Regions from separate parts of the Streptomyces sp. NPDC001108 genome, predicted to be linked through region 1. Evidence: riboswitches for the same ligand, from Rfam matches in the RefSeq annotation. Region 1 holds a riboswitch; the other holds the start of a gene.
What was found. Region 1 has a riboswitch for glycine ahead of gcvP (aminomethyl-transferring glycine dehydrogenase). Riboswitches for the same ligand answer to the same signal wherever they lie in the genome.
Positions count from the first base shown of each region.

Region 1 (7,610 bases):
AAGCGGTCGCGGTCCGCGGGCTCGATGTTCCAGGCGTCGAGCCCGGCCGCGGCCAGCGGCAGCAGTTCGTCGCGTACGAGCTTGACCGCGGGCACCCGGGTCAGCCCGCCCGCGCGGCCGGGGCGCGGCCAGACCAGCTCTGCGTCGATGCCCGCCCGGCAGGCGGCGTCGAAGTTCTCCTCCGCCGCGGCGAACGGCAGTCTCGTCCACACCGGACGGGACTCCTCGGCGAGCGAGCGCACGAGACCGTAGTAGAGCGCCGCGTTGGCGATCATGTCGATGACGGTGGGGCCGGCGGGCAGCACCCGGTTCTCCACCCTCAGATGGGGGACGCCGTCGACCAGTCCGTACACAGGGCGGTTCCAGCGGTAGATCGTCCCGTTGTGGAGCACCATCTCCGCCAGCCGGGGCACGCCGCCCTCGTCGAGGACCCGCAGCGGCTCCTCCTGGTCGTGGATCGGCAGGAGCGGCGGGAAGTAGCGCACGTTCTCCTCGAAGAGCTCGTACGCCGAGCCGATCCACCGCTCCCCGAACCAGGTCCGGGGCCGTACGCCCTGGTTGCGGAGCTCGGGCGGGCGGGTGTCGGTGGCCTGCAGGAAGAGCGGCGGTCTCGACTCCCGCCAGAGCTCCCGGCCGAAGAGGAAGGGCGAGTTGGCCCCCAACGCGATCTGGACACCGGCGACCGCCTGGGACGCGTTCCACACGTCGGCGAACCGGGCGGGCGTCACCTGGAGATGGAACTGGACCGAGGTGCAGGCGGCTTCGGGGGCGATCGAGGCGGAGGTGGAGACCATCCGCTCCACGCCCTGGATGTCGAGGGCGAAGACCTCGCCCCGGGCAGCCACCATCTGATCGTTCAGCAGCGTGTAGCGCTCCGCGTCCGAGAGGCTGGAGAGCACGAGGTCCTCGCGGCGCAGCGTGGGAAGAATACCGATCATCATGAGCCCGGCATCGACCTCGCCCGCCTTCCGGTGGGCATATCCGAGCCCGGCCCTGAGCTCTTCGGTGAGCTGGTCGAGAACACGGCCGCCCAAGTGGTGGGGCACCACGTTCACCTCCAGATTGAACATCCCGAGTTCCATCTGGAAATCGCGGCTCGCGATACGCGGGAGGACCTCCCCATTCATCATCTTCGGCATGCCGTCGGCACCCGCGAGATTCAGCTCGATCTCCACACCCATGAGGCTGCGCGGACGGTCGAACCGCCGCTCCGAGAGAAGTCGCTCCAGCCCCTCCAGGCACTCGTGGAGCTTCTTCCGGTACCTCTGCCGATCGGACAGGTCAAAGACGCCCGCCACGACCTTCTCCCCCATCGAAGCGTCCCTCCCTCGGTGGACGGCCCGCGGCCCAGACCGCTCGTATCACGATCGATAATGCCCAGAGCAGATGATCCATAACGCCCCCGGGAACGCCACTGACCCACTAGTCTCATAACAGACGCTCGGGGCACATTCCAAAGGCATGATGCGGGATGTGTTTGCCGGTCGACGGAGGGAAAAACGGCGGCGTGTTTCAGCCGTCCGCGTTTCAGGAAAAACGCCTGGCGAAGGCTGTGCAACCGTCAGGGAATCAGCACTTTCTGTACATATTCGAGTCTTGATACCGCCTTGCTTTCATTGCCCGCGACGACTAGTGGAATCACTGTGTGAACACGTTTCGTATAAACTTCGCGCACGAGGCAGAGAGTTGACGCACCGGCTCGGTCCCGGCCCCTCTGGCCCCGCATGCCGACAGCGCCGTCTGCACCCGCCCACGCACCACCGTGTCTCCGAAGCGAGAGGCGACCCACCATGCCGCTGCATCTCTTCCCTGCTCCCGCGCCCGCTCTGCGCAGCGTTCTCGCGGCCCTCGGTTCACCCACCGCCGTACGCGAAGCCCGCACCCCCGCCCTCCGGTCCGCCCAGGGACCGCTCAGCCCCGAACTCCCGCTCCCGGTCCACGTACTGGAGCGGATCGGTCCGAACGTCCCGGCCCCGGCGACCCGGCTCACCGGATGGAGGTTCCTGATCCGCGACGCGGAGCGGGCCGTCGCGGCCGCGGACACCATGATCACCGCGGACGGCTGGACCTTCTCGCACTTCTTCGAGGGCCCCTACATCGCCTCGACCGAGCTCGCCCTGCGCCAGGCGGAGACGGTGGCACCGCGCTACCAGCCGCGGCTGCTGTCCATCCCGGAGCTGTACATGCTGACGTTGTGGCTGCACGGCGACGCCGAGGCGGACGCCGCCGCCGGGGAGCTCGCCCCCGCCGACCTCCTGGTCCCGCTGGCCCCCGCCCCACCGGGGATCGCCGCGCACCGCCCGCACCGGGTCGCCGATCTGCTCCGGGTGATGACGCTGCGCATCCCGCCCGGCCCCGGACCGCTGCTCGGCTCCCCGGCCTGAGGTCCCGGCCGCCTTCTCGCACCGTGCCCCGCCGCCGTCCGGTGGCGGGGCACGGTGCTCCGCCGGGGCCGAACGGGTGCCGGGGCCGGCAGGGCTCCGGGGTGGGGGGCGCATTCCCCGCCCGTCCGGACTAGCCCGTACCGGCCACCCCGAACCATCCGAATTGACAGTGCAGTTGCGGTGAACCGTCCGCGTGGGTGACACGTCCTCCGGGTCAGGAGAAGTGCTGCTTCGAAATCCCTGCGGATTGACGCCCGTGGGGCAACACTGGGACCGGACCGATCGATACGGGGGACGGCCATGAACAGCTCATCCAGCCGCAGGACACTCACTACAACGCAGCGAGAGAACCCAGCCATGTGTCAACACCAGCCACCGTGCCCGACCGCCGACTCAGCCGACCGGGAGGCCGCCCGCCTGACGGCGCACCATCCGGAACAGGGCTGGAGCCTGCTGTGCAACGGCGTCCTGCTCTTCGAGGACACCGGCGAACTGCTCCCGGACGGTCAGATCATCGCCCCGCACCGGCCACTGGCGACCGGCCGGGTGGTGAAGGCCGCCTGACCGCGGCCGACAACGAACGGGGGCCGGCCCGGAGAATCCTCCGAACCGGCCCCGGCACGCGTCCGCGTCACACGGCGGTGCTCACACCTCAGTGGTCGTACTCGTCCAGCGGCGGGCAGGAGCAGACGAGGTTGCGGTCGCCGAAGGCACCGTCGATCCGGCGCACCGGCGGCCAGTACTTGTCGGCGGCCACGACACCGGCCGGGAAGACGGCCGTCTCACGGCTGTACCCGTGCTCCCACTCCCCGCCGACCATCCCGGCGGTGTGCGGGGCGTTGCGCAGCGGGTTGTCGTCCGCGCTCCACTCGCCGGAGGCCACCTTCTCGATCTCGTCGCGGATGGCGATCATCGTGTCGCAGAAACGGTCCAGCTCCGCGAGGTTCTCGCTCTCCGTCGGCTCGATCATCAGCGTCCCCGCGACCGGGAACGACATCGTCGGCGCGTGGAAGCCGTAGTCGATCAGCCGCTTGGCGATGTCGTCGACGCTGACGCCGGTGGCCTTGGAGATCGGCCGCAGGTCCACGATGCACTCGTGCGCGACCAGCCCGGCCGGACCGGTGTACAGGATCGGGTAGTGCGGCTCCAGCCGCTTGGCGATGTAGTTGGCCGCCAGCACCGCGACCTGCGTCGCACGCTTCAGCCCCTCCCCGCCCATCAGGCGCACGTACGCCCACGAGATCGGGAGGATGCCGGCCGACCCCCACGGAGCGGCCGAGATCGGCCCGACCCCGGTCTCGGGGCCCGCCGCGGGCTGGAGCGGGTGGTTCGGCAGATACGGGGCGAGGTGGGCGCGCACGCCGACCGGGCCGACGCCGGGGCCGCCGCCGCCGTGCGGGATGCAGAAGGTCTTGTGCAGGTTCAGGTGCGAGACGTCGCCACCGAACCGGCCCGGCCGGGCGAGGCCGACCAGCGCGTTGAGGTTGGCTCCGTCGACGTAGACCTGGCCGCCGGCGTCGTGCACCTCGGCGCAGATGTCGGCGACGTGCTCCTCGAACACCCCGTGCGTCGACGGGTACGTGATCATGAGCACGGCGAGCTCGTCGCGGTGCTTCTCGATCTTGGCCCGCAGGTCCTCGACGTCCACCTCGCCGTCGTCGGCGGTCTTCACCACGACGACCTTCATCCCGGCCATCACGGCGCTGGCCGCGTTGGTGCCGTGCGCCGAGGAGGGGATGAGGCAGACGGTGCGCTGCTCGTCGCCGTTGGCCCGGTGGTACGCCCGTACCGCCAGGAGACCGGCGAACTCGCCCTGCGAGCCCGCGTTCGGCTGGATCGAGACCGCGTCGTACCCGGTGACCTCGGCGAGGCGTTCCTCCAGCTCACGGATGAGGGTGAGGAAGCCCTCGGCCTGCTCGGCCGGGGCGAAGGGGTGCAGCGCGCCGAACTCGGGCCAGGTGATCGGCTCCATCTCGGTGGTCGCGTTCAGCTTCATGGTGCAGGAGCCGAGCGGGATCATGCCGCGGTCCAGCGCGTAGTCCCGGTCGGAGAGCCGGCGCAGGTAGCGCAGCATCGCGGTCTCGGAGCGGTGCTGGTGGAAGACCGGGTGGGTGAGGACCGCGTCGGTACGCAGCAGCCCCTCGGGCAGCGCGTCGGCGACGGTGGCGTCCAGCTCCTCGATGTCGCCCTCGGCGCCGAAGGCGGCCCAGACGGCGGCGATCTGCGTCCGCGTGGTGGTCTCGTCGCAGGCGACGGAGACCAGGTCCGCGTCGACCGGGCGCAGGTTGACCCCGCGCACACGGGCCTCGGCGACGACCTCGGCCGCCTTGCCCGGGACACGGACGGTGAGCGTGTCGAAGTGGGCGCCGGTCACGACGTCGACACCGGCGGCACGCAGCCCCGCGGCCAGGATCGCGGCGTAGCGGTGGATGCGCCGGGCGATTGTCCTCAGCCCGTCCGGACCGTGGTAGACGGCGTACATCCCGGCCATGACGGCGAGCAGCACCTGCGCGGTGCAGATGTTACTGGTGGCCTTCTCACGGCGGATGTGCTGCTCACGGGTCTGCAGGGCCAGCCGGTACGCCTTGTTGCCGTCGGCGTCGACGGAGACGCCGACGAGGCGGCCCGGGAGGCTGCGGGCGAACTTCTCGCGCACGGCCATGTAGCCGGCGTGCGGGCCGCCGAAGCCCATCGGGACGCCGAAGCGCTGGGTGGTGCCGATGGCGATGTCCGCGCCCAGCTCGCCGGGGGAGGTGAGCAGGGTCAGGGCCAGCAGGTCGGCGGCGACAGTGACGATCGCGCCCAGCTCGTGGGCCTGCTCGACGAGGGGGCCGAGGTTCCGCACCTCGCCGGAGGCGCCGGGGTACTGCACCAGGACGCCGAAGACACCGCGCTCGGCGATCTCGGCCGGGATGCCCCCGGACAGGTCGGCGACGACGACCTCGACACCGGTCGGCTCGGCGCGGGTCTCGATGACGGCGACGGTCTGCGGCAGGGCGTCGGCGTCGACCAAGAAGACGCCGTTCTTCACCTTGCCGACGCGCCGGGAGAGCGCCATGGCCTCGGCGGCGGCGGTGCCCTCGTCCAGCAGGGAGGCACCGGAGGTGGGCAGCCCGGTCAGGTCGGCGACCATCGTCTGGAAGTTGAGCAGGGCCTCCAGGCGGCCCTGGGAGATCTCCGGCTGGTACGGCGTGTAGGCCGTGTACCAGGCGGGGTTCTCCATGACGTTGCGCAGGATCACCGGCGGGGTGAAGGTGCCGTAGTAGCCGAGCCCGATCATCGGGGCCAGCACCTGGTTGCGGTCCGCGAGGTCGCGCAGCTCGGCGAGGACCTCGGCCTCGGTGCGCGCGGCCGGCAGCCCGAGGGCCTCCGTGCTCCTGATGACATCGGGCACCGCGGCCGCGGTGAGTTCGTCCAGCGAGCCGTAACCGACCTGGGCGAGCATCTTCGACTGCGCCTCGGCATCGGGTCCGATGTGGCGCTGCTCGAACGGAATACCCTGCTCCAGCTGGGAGAGCGGAGTGCGACGGGGGGTCATGGTGGAGGCCTCCTGGTCTGTCACGACCTGCGAGGGGCACCCCGGCGCGGGTGCCCGAACGGCCTCCCCCTCTGTCATCTCGACCTGAGAGCTTCACCGGCGCGCTTTGCGGCGCACCGGCTTTCACCGTCGGTGAGGTCGGGATTCGTACCGGCACCCGGCCGTACGAAGCCTGTCCTGCTTTCCAGAGTGACCTCGTCCGTGCGGTACGGGGGCCTGAGAGATTCCGGGGAGGATTTGCTCCTTCGGCGCCCTCCGGATCAGCTCCGAAGGACTCTCCCGCACGGGGTCAGCGGCCATGACCAGCCTACCAGCGGGGTTCGTGGCCGATTCCTCAAGTGGCCGACCACCCGGATCTGGCCTTTTGTAGTGCTTGTGGAGTAGTTGCGACCAATGGGAGGGACCGTGCAGACCGACATCGATCCGCGGAGCCTGATCGGCCGCAAGGCGTTCGACCGCAAGGGCGTCAAGATCGGGACCGTGGACGAGGTGTACCTCGACGACGCGACCGGGGTCCCGGAATGGGCGGCCGTACGCACCGGTCTCTTCAGCCGGGACGCGTTCGTACCACTGGAGCCCAGTGAATTCGTGGCGGACACGCTCCGGGTCCCGTTCGACCGGGCACTGATCAAGGACGCGCCCGACTTCGGCGTGGGCCGTCACCTCTCCCCCGAGCAGGAGCTCCAGCTCTACCGCCACTACGGGCTCGACTCCCCGCCCGGCGACGTCCCCCCGGACCGGGACTTCGGCAGGCTGGCCGGCCAGGACGAGTAGTCCGGCGGATTCCTCACCAGCGGCAGTGGCTCGGCCGGTCCGAGCTCCGGATCGTCCGTGCGGAACGTACGCACCCGGCCGGGCGGTGACTCGGGCTCCTCGAACCGCACCGTCACCCGGCCGACACCGCTGCCCTGCACCCAGCCGTGGCCGTACTCGGTGTGCTCCACGTCGTGTCCGGCGGACCAGCGCCGGGCCGCGCGCTCCTCGACCGTCTCCGGGGCCTTCGCCCCGGGCTCGCCCCTTTCCCCGGCCCCGTCCTCCTCCGCCGCCGGTGGCTCCTCCAGCGGCCCTCCCGCCACCGCCCGCTCCCCTGCCGCCGCCTGGGCGAAGAGATCCTCCTGCGTGTAGTCGGCGAGCCCCGTGACGCCCACGCCGAGGAGCCGGACGCCTCCGGTGGTGTCCACGGCCTCCAGGAGCCGCGCGGCGGCCTCACGGACCACCGTGGGATCGTCCGTGGGCCCGCGGAGCGTCTCGGACCGTGTGAGCGTCGAGAAGTCGTAGCGGCGCACCTTCAGCACCACCGTCCGTCCGGATCTGCCCGCGCCCCGCAGCCGCCGTACGCACCGGTCGGCCAGGCGCTCGACCTCCGACCGGATCCGGACACGGTCGTGGAGATCGGCGTCGAAGGTGTCCTCCACCGACACCGATTTCGCGTCCCGCTCCGCGACCACCGGCCGGTCGTCGTGCCCGAGCGCCATCCGGTGGAGCGCGCCGCCGTGCGCCTTGCCGAGCAGCCGTACGAGCTCGTCCTCACCGGCCTCGGCGAGGTCGTCGACGGTGGTCATCCCGGCGCGGCGCAGATGGTCCGCCGTCGCGGGCCCGACCCCGGGAAGGATCCGCACCGGCTTGGGGGCGAGCAGCGCCCGCTCCGTGCCCGGCGCTATCAGCCGCAGCCCGTCCGGTTTGGCCTC
Region 1 is NZ_JBSFKL010000029.1:9,158-16,767, reverse strand. It holds gene ACWC97_RS33015 (glutamate--cysteine ligase) at 1-1,313, opposite strand, end outside; gene ACWC97_RS33010 (hypothetical protein) at 1,791-2,384, shown strand; gene ACWC97_RS33005 (DUF5999 family protein) at 2,742-2,948, shown strand; gene gcvP (aminomethyl-transferring glycine dehydrogenase) at 3,037-5,922, opposite strand; glycine riboswitch at 5,984-6,116, opposite strand; glycine riboswitch at 6,117-6,214, opposite strand; gene ACWC97_RS32995 (PRC-barrel domain-containing protein) at 6,316-6,696, shown strand; gene ACWC97_RS32990 (DNA polymerase IV) at 6,621-7,610, opposite strand, start outside.

Region 2 (7,610 bases), on a different contig from region 1:
GGGAAGAGGGAGCGGGCGATGTCCACGCCGTCGACCAGCTCGTGGGCGCGGTTCCAGCCGCTGGCGGAGAGCTCCTGCGCGGAGGTCACGCAGGGTGCGTAGCCGAGGCCGTCCACCTCCATGTTCCCGTACTGGGCGTCGGGCGAGCCGGCCTGGCCCTGCCACAGGAGCATCCAGATCCGGCCGTGGGCGAGGGCCTGGAGCAGCGCCTCGTACGCGTCGTAGCGTCCGGGCGTCACTTGGCCCAGCATGTGCTCGACCTGCCCGGCCGCCGCGGTGCCTGACGCACTCACCTGGTCCCGCCCCTCTTCGATCCACTGTGCCGCCCGGCCGCTCCCGGGCACACGGGCGCGGCCGGTGCCGAGGCACCCGCCATGAAACCAGCTTATGCGCCGGTCATGACACCGACTTGACGCCATGGGGCGCGCCGGTGTCCGGGTCCGGCGCGGCCGGAAAGGTACGGGGGCGTGTTTCGAAAGCGAGCGCCGTCCGCCCGAAGGGCAGGCCCGGGGGTGTCCGGTGCGTGCGATCCCGGCAGCGCGGCGAGCCATGGGGCCGGGAGCCCCGGGGCGGACGGGACTTCCGAAACACGCCCTACTGGCCGGCGCGCTGGTAGAACGGTCGGATCTTCTCCCGCATCCAGTCGCCGACCGGGTCCTGGGCGACGTCGAGCAGCACCAGGTTGACCGGCCAGGGCACCTCGACCCGGCCCAGGGCGCGGCCGAGGGCGTCCATCGGGGCGTTCCGCCCGGCCCCCTCCCAGGTGGAGAACTCCACTCCGACGAAGAGAACGGGGTCGCCGCCCTCGATGCTGGCCAGGGCCCGCCGGGCGGTGAGGACGACGCCGCTCTCCTCGAACTCCCCGGCCGCCGCGGCGAGGAAGTCGACGGGCTCCTCCTGCCAGTCCGGCTCGAACAGCCGGACCCGGCCGCCGCTGGCGGGGCCGTCCAGCGGGGTGCGGCCGATCCGGCAGAGCTCGGCGACGGCGGGCGGCGGCAGCGGCATACCGACCGCGCCGCCCGGGTTCACCACGATGCCGAGCTGCGGCGGCAGCCCCCGGGCGAAGTCGCGGGCGGGCGCGACCGTGAAGGAGAGGTGGCTGCCGACACAGGCGAGGAACTGCTGCTCGGAGCTGAAGACGGGGACGTACGCGGCGCCGTCGAGCTCCATCGTCGGCAGGTCGAGGGACGGGGAGTCCGGTCCGCCGCCGTTGGGCAACGGCACCCAGACCTGGCTGCGGCCGAGCACCTCGACGAGGCGGCCGCCCGCCTCCGGGTTGCCCAGCGAGGCCATCAGCACCTCTTCGAGCTCGTTGGCCGGCCACCCGCTCTGCGGATGCGCCTGGGCCTGCGCCGGAATGTCCACTGCTTCCCCTGCTTCCCCTTCTCACCCACGCTTCCGCGCTTCCGCGCAGAAGGTTAGCGTCCGCCCCGGGGCGGCCCCGTGGCCGGCGCCGCGGCTCCCCGGGCCGTTCGACGGTCGGGCCCCGCCCCGGGCCGGCCGGGGCTCAGGCCCCCGCCCGCGGCCGGTCGGCCGTGAAGACGATCCGCCCGATCCGCCCCGCCGCCTCCCGGTCCAGGAGCACCGCCGAGGCGCAGCCGGCCGGAAGCACCCCGTCCGCCGTGGCCGCCATCAGCCGGCCCACCGCCCTGCGGTGCCGGGCGAAGGCGTACGCCGACACCCCGCGCCCGCGCTCGCGCTGCCCGTCCCGGGCGGTCCGCGGGTCGACGTCGAGCAGGACCAGGTGCAGGAGGCGGCCCCGGCGCCGGGCGGCCCGGGCCAGCCAGCCCCGTACCCACGACTGGGTCCCGCAGTCGTGGACGACGGCCGACTCGCCGGAACGCAGCACCCGCCACAGCCCCCAGTAGTGGTCGAGGCGGACCAGCGGGCGGTAGAGGGCGTAGGGCAATAACCGGGGCATCACCCCCGCCCAGCGGTCCCGGACGTCCTGCGAATCGACGGCGTGGGCGGTTGTTACCACCCGCCGGATCAGCGTCGACTTCCCGCTGCCGGGCAGCCCGGAGACCACCACCACGTCCCCCGCCGCGAAGCGCAGCGCGCGCGGGCCGCGCCCGGACCGCGCGCGCAGGTCCCGCACGACGGGCGCCGACCCGGCGGGCACCGCCCGGACCGCGCCCCCCGGCCGCTCGGCCGGCGCACCCCGTGCGCCCCCCGCGGTCGTCGCGTACCGCTGCAACGTCATCGCCCTCCCCCATCGGTCGGCCCACCCCAGCCCCATGCCCCTGAAGTGTAAAGAAAAGGTAATGCGGCACAACCGCCCGTGCCGGTGGTTTCCATCGGGGGACCGGGGGCCCATTCCCGCGCGATGCGTGCGATGATGACCCCGCCAACTGCATAAAGGCCGCTTGAATCCGCGCGGGAGAGTCCCGGTCACTGTCCGTGCCGGGCGCCGAAGGAGCAAGTTCCTCCCTTGAATCTCTCAGGCCCCGTACCGCGTGGATGAGGCAGATCTGAAAAGCGGGCCGCTTCGCGGCTCCACCCAAGGTGCAAGCCGAACCCGTCCGGGGCTCTCGGCGAACCTCTCAGGTTCCGATGACAGATGGGGAGGGATCGTCCTTGTCGTCATGTTCCGGGAGTCATACTCATGAGCACCGCACCCCGCCTCACCGCCCTCGATGCCCTGCACCGTTCGCTGGGCGCGACCATGACCGACTTCGCGGGCTGGGACATGCCGCTGCGGTACGCCAGTGAGCGCGACGAGCACAACGCGGTGCGCACCCGGGCCGGACTCTTCGACCTGTCGCACATGGGCGAGATCACCGTCACCGGCGCCGGGGCGGCGGCCTTCCTGAACTTCGCGCTGGTCGGCAACATCGGCACCGTCGCCGTGGGCCGGGCCCGCTACACGATGATCTGCGCCGAGGACGGCGGCATCCTGGACGACCTGATCGTCTACCGGCTCGGTGAGACCGAGTACATGGTCGTCGCCAACGCGGGCAACGCCCAGATCGTGCTGGACGCGCTGACCGCGCGGGCCGAGGGCTTCGACACCGAGGTCCGCGACGACCGCGACGCGTACGCACTGATCGCCGTCCAGGGCCCGGAGTCCCCCGCGATCCTGGCCTCGGTGACCGACGCCGACCTGGACGGCCTGAAGTACTACGCCGGGCTGCCGGGCACGGTCGCCGGGGTCCCCGCGCTGATCGCCCGTACCGGCTACACCGGTGAGGACGGCTTCGAGCTGTTCGTCGCCCCCGCCGACGCCGAGCAGCTCTGGAAGGCGCTCACCGAGGCGGGCGCCGGGCGCGGCCTGGTCCCGTGCGGGCTGTCCTGCCGCGACACGCTGCGCCTGGAGGCGGGCATGCCGCTGTACGGGCACGAGCTGACCACCGGGCTGACCCCGTTCGACGCCGGTCTCGGCCGGGTCGTGAAGTTCGAGAAGGAGGGCGACTTCGTCGGGCGCAAGGCCCTGGAGGCCGCCGCCGGGCGCGCCGAGACCGCCCCGCCGCGCAAGCTGGTCGGGCTGGTCGCCGAGGGCCGCCGGGTGCCGCGCGCCGGCTTCCCCGTGACCGTCGGCGGCGAGGTCGTCGGCGAGGTCACCTCCGGCGCCCCCTCGCCCACCCTGGGCAAGCCGATCGCCATGGCCTACGTCGACGCCGCGCACGCCGCGCCGGGCTCCGAGGGCGTCGCCGTGGACATCCGGGGCAGCCAGGAGCCGTACGAGGTCGTGGCGCTGCCGTTCTACAAGCGTCAGAAGTGACGCGCCGGGCACCGGGAACCCCACCGGCGCCCCGCGAACCGGCACGGCCGCGCCGAAGGAACGATGCTGCCGGGCCGGAGGAAACGGCGCGGCGACTTCACAGAAGTGACGTAATCGCGTCTCACACCGTAAGACCACCGTTCATCAGCACTCCCCCGCGTACAGGAGAATTCAGACCATGAGCAACCCCCAGCAGCTGCGGTACAGCAAGGAGCACGAGTGGCTGTCGGCCGTGGAGGACGGTGTGGCCACGATCGGCATCACCGAGTTCGCGGCGAACGCCCTCGGCGACGTCGTCTACGCCCAGCTTCCCGAGGTCGGCTCCGAGGTGACCGCGGGCGAGACCTGCGGCGAGCTGGAGTCGACCAAGTCCGTCAGCGACCTGTACTCGCCCGTGACCGGTGAGGTCACCGCGTTCAACCAGGACGTCGTGGACGACCCGTCGCTGGTGAACACCGCACCCTTCGAGGGCGGCTGGCTGTTCAAGGTACGCGTCGCGGATGAGCCGGAGGACCTGCTCTCCGCCGACGAGTACACCGAGTTCTCCGGCAACTAAAGAGACCCCAAGGGACCACCTGATGTCGCTTCTCAACTCCTCCCTCCACGAGCTGGACCCGGACGTCGCCGCCGCCGTCGACGCCGAGCTCCACCGCCAGCAGTCCACCCTCGAAATGATCGCCTCGGAGAACTTCGCTCCGGTCGCGGTCATGGAGGCCCAGGGCTCCGTCCTCACCAACAAGTACGCCGAGGGCTACCCCGGCCGCCGCTACTACGGTGGCTGCGAGCACGTCGACGTCGTCGAGCAGATCGCCATCGACCGGATCAAGGCGCTGTTCGGCGCCGAGGCCGCGAACGTCCAGCCGCACTCCGGTGCGCAGGCCAACGCCGCCGCGATGTTCGCGCTGCTCAAGCCGGGCGACACGATCATGGGTCTCAACCTGGCCCACGGCGGTCACCTGACCCACGGCATGAAGATCAACTTCTCCGGCAAGCTCTACAACGTGGTGCCGTACCACGTCGACGAGACCGGTGTCGTGGACATGGCCGAGGTCGAGCGGCTGGCCAAGGAGTCCAAGCCGAAGCTGATCGTCGCCGGCTGGTCCGCGTACCCGCGTCAGCTCGACTTCGCCGCCTTCCGCCGGATCGCGGACGAGGTCGGCGCGTACCTGATGGTCGACATGGCCCACTTCGCGGGCCTGGTGGCCGCGGGCCTGCACCCCAACCCGGTGCCGCACGCCCACGTCGTCACGACCACCACGCACAAGACCCTCGGCGGTCCGCGCGGCGGTGTCATCCTGTCGACGCAGGAGCTCGCCAAGAAGATCAACTCCGCGGTCTTCCCGGGCCAGCAGGGCGGTCCGCTGGAGCACGTGATCGCGGCCAAGGCGGTCTCCTTCAAGGTCGCCGCGTCCGAGGAGTTCAAGGAGCGCCAGCAGCGCACCCTGGACGGCGCCCGCATCCTCGCCGAGCGTCTGGTGCAGCCGGACGTCACCGAGGTCGGCGTCTCCGTGCTGTCCGGCGGCACGGACGTGCACCTGGTCCTGGTCGACCTGCGCAACTCCGAGCTGGACGGCCAGCAGGCCGAGGACCGGCTCCACGAGATCGGCATCACGGTCAACCGGAACGCGATCCCGAACGACCCGCGCCCGCCGATGGTCACCTCGGGTCTGCGGATCGGTACGCCGGCCCTGGCCACCCGCGGTTTCCAGAGCGAGGACTTCACCGAGGTCGCGGAGATCATCGCCGCCGCGCTGAAGCCGTCGTACGACGCGGACGCGCTGAAGGCCCGCGTGGTCGCGCTGGCCGAGAAGTTCCCGCTGTACCCCGGTCTCGGCTGATCCGGGAAGCGGCTCGCACCACCGGGCGGGGCACCGCGCGCACTCTCGTGGGCGCGGTGCCCCCACCCTTGTCCCACCCCGGCACCACCCGGCACCACCCGGCAGACAACGACGTCTACCAGCCCCCTGAGGAGTCCCCGTGGCCATCTCGGTCTTCGACCTGTTCTCGATCGGCATCGGCCCGTCCAGCTCCCATACGGTCGGCCCGATGCGCGCCGCCCGTATGTTCGCTCGCCGGCTGAAGAACGAGGGCCTGATCGCCCACACCGCTTCGATACGCGCCGAGCTGTACGGTTCGCTCGGCGCGACCGGCCACGGCCACGGCACCCCGAAGGCGGTCCTGCTCGGCCTGGAGGGCGAGTCGCCGCGCACGGTGGACGTCGAGTCGGCGGACGCGCGGGTGGAACACATCCGCTCCACCGGCCGGATCAACCTGCTGGGCATGCACGAGATCGACTTCGACGCGGACGAGCAGCTGGTCCTGCACCGCCGCAAGGCCCTCCCGTACCACGCCAACGGCATGAGCATCCACGCCTTCGACCACGACGGCGCCCTGCTCCTGGAGAAGACCTACTACTCGGTCGGCGGCGGCTTCGTCGTCGACGAGGACGCGGTGGGCGAGGACCGGATCGTCCTCGACGACACCGTGCTCACGCACCCCTTCCGGACCGGCGACGAGCTGCTGCGGCTCTCGAAGGAGACCGGCCTGTCCATCTCCTCGCTGATGCTGGAGAACGAGAAGGCCTGGCGCACCGAGGACGAGATCCGCTCCGGGCTGCTGGACATCTGGCACGTCATGCAGGCCTGCGTCTCGCGCGGCATGTCCCGCGAGGGCATCCTCCCCGGCGGCCTGAAGGTCCGCCGCCGCGCCGCGACCACCGCCCGCCAGCTGCGCGCCGAGGGCGACCCGCAGACCCACGCCATGGAGTGGATCACCCTCTACGCGATGGCGGTCAACGAGGAGAACGCGGCGGGCGGCCGGGTCGTCACCGCGCCCACCAACGGCGCCGCGGGCATCATCCCGGCGGTGCTGCACTACTACATGAACTTCGCGGCCGGTGGCGCCACCGCGGCGGAGAAGGAGGACGGCGTCGTCCGCTTCCTCCTGGCGGCCGGGGCCATCGGCATGCTCTTCAAGGAGAACGCCTCCATCTCGGGCGCCGAGGTCGGCTGCCAGGGCGAGGTCGGCTCCGCCTGCTCCATGGCGGCGGGCGCCCTCGCGGAAGTGCTCGGCGGCAGCGCCGAGCAGGTGGAGAACGCGGCCGAGATCGGCATGGAGCACAACCTCGGCCTGACCTGCGACCCGGTCGGCGGGCTCGTCCAGATCCCGTGCATCGAGCGCAACGGCATGGCCGCGGTCAAGGCCGTCACGGCGGCGAAGATGGCGCTGCGCGGCGACGGCAGCCACAAGGTCTCCCTCGACAAGGTCATCAAGACCATGAAGGAGACGGGCGCCGACATGAGCGTCAAGTACAAGGAGACCGCCCGGGGCGGGCTCGCGGTGAACATCATCGAGTGCTGAGCATGTAGGCCCTGACCAGCGTTTTCGTTCTTCCCGTGCGGTCGGGGCCCGCCCTGTCCGTCCGGTGGAGCGGCTGCCGGGCGGATCGGTCGGTACGGGTGGCGTCTCGACGCACCCCTTCACAGCCGTTGCCGGGGCGTGCGGACGGCTCCCTTCCCGATGTCACCGTCGCCCTTCCTGGCGTCGGGCCGTTTCCAGGTGCGGGGGTGGGCGCCGCGGCGATGATCGTGACGACGTGGCGGCCGCGCACGGCCATCCCCGGAGCGGCGTGTCGCCCGCACCGACCCCGCCGCCCCGGCCGCCCGCCTCGTCAACGCAGGTGCACCGGCAGTTCCTCGATCCCGTAGACGATGGAGAGCTTGCGGAAGGCGAGGCTCTGCTGCGGGACGGCGAGCCGCATCGCGGGGAAGCGCCGGACCAGGGCGGGGTAGGCGACGCGCAGCTCCATCCGCGCCAGTTCGGCGCCGACGCAGCGGTGGATGCCGTGGCCGAAGGCCAGGTGACCGGTGGCGGGGACACGGTCCAGGTC
Region 2 is NZ_JBSFKL010000035.1:4,077-11,686, forward strand. It holds gene ACWC97_RS33705 (enhanced serine sensitivity protein SseB C-terminal domain-containing protein) at 1-293, opposite strand, end outside; gene ACWC97_RS33710 (enhanced serine sensitivity protein SseB) at 595-1,365, opposite strand; gene ACWC97_RS33715 (AAA family ATPase) at 1,508-2,203, opposite strand; glycine riboswitch at 2,368-2,465, shown strand; gene gcvT (glycine cleavage system aminomethyltransferase GcvT) at 2,606-3,721, shown strand; gene gcvH (glycine cleavage system protein GcvH) at 3,900-4,277, shown strand; gene glyA (serine hydroxymethyltransferase) at 4,300-5,559, shown strand; gene ACWC97_RS33735 (L-serine ammonia-lyase) at 5,699-7,081, shown strand; gene ACWC97_RS33740 (cytochrome P450) at 7,392-7,610, opposite strand, start outside.
Region 2: another riboswitch for glycine. It lies ahead of gcvT (glycine cleavage system aminomethyltransferase GcvT); the one in region 1 lies ahead of gcvP (aminomethyl-transferring glycine dehydrogenase).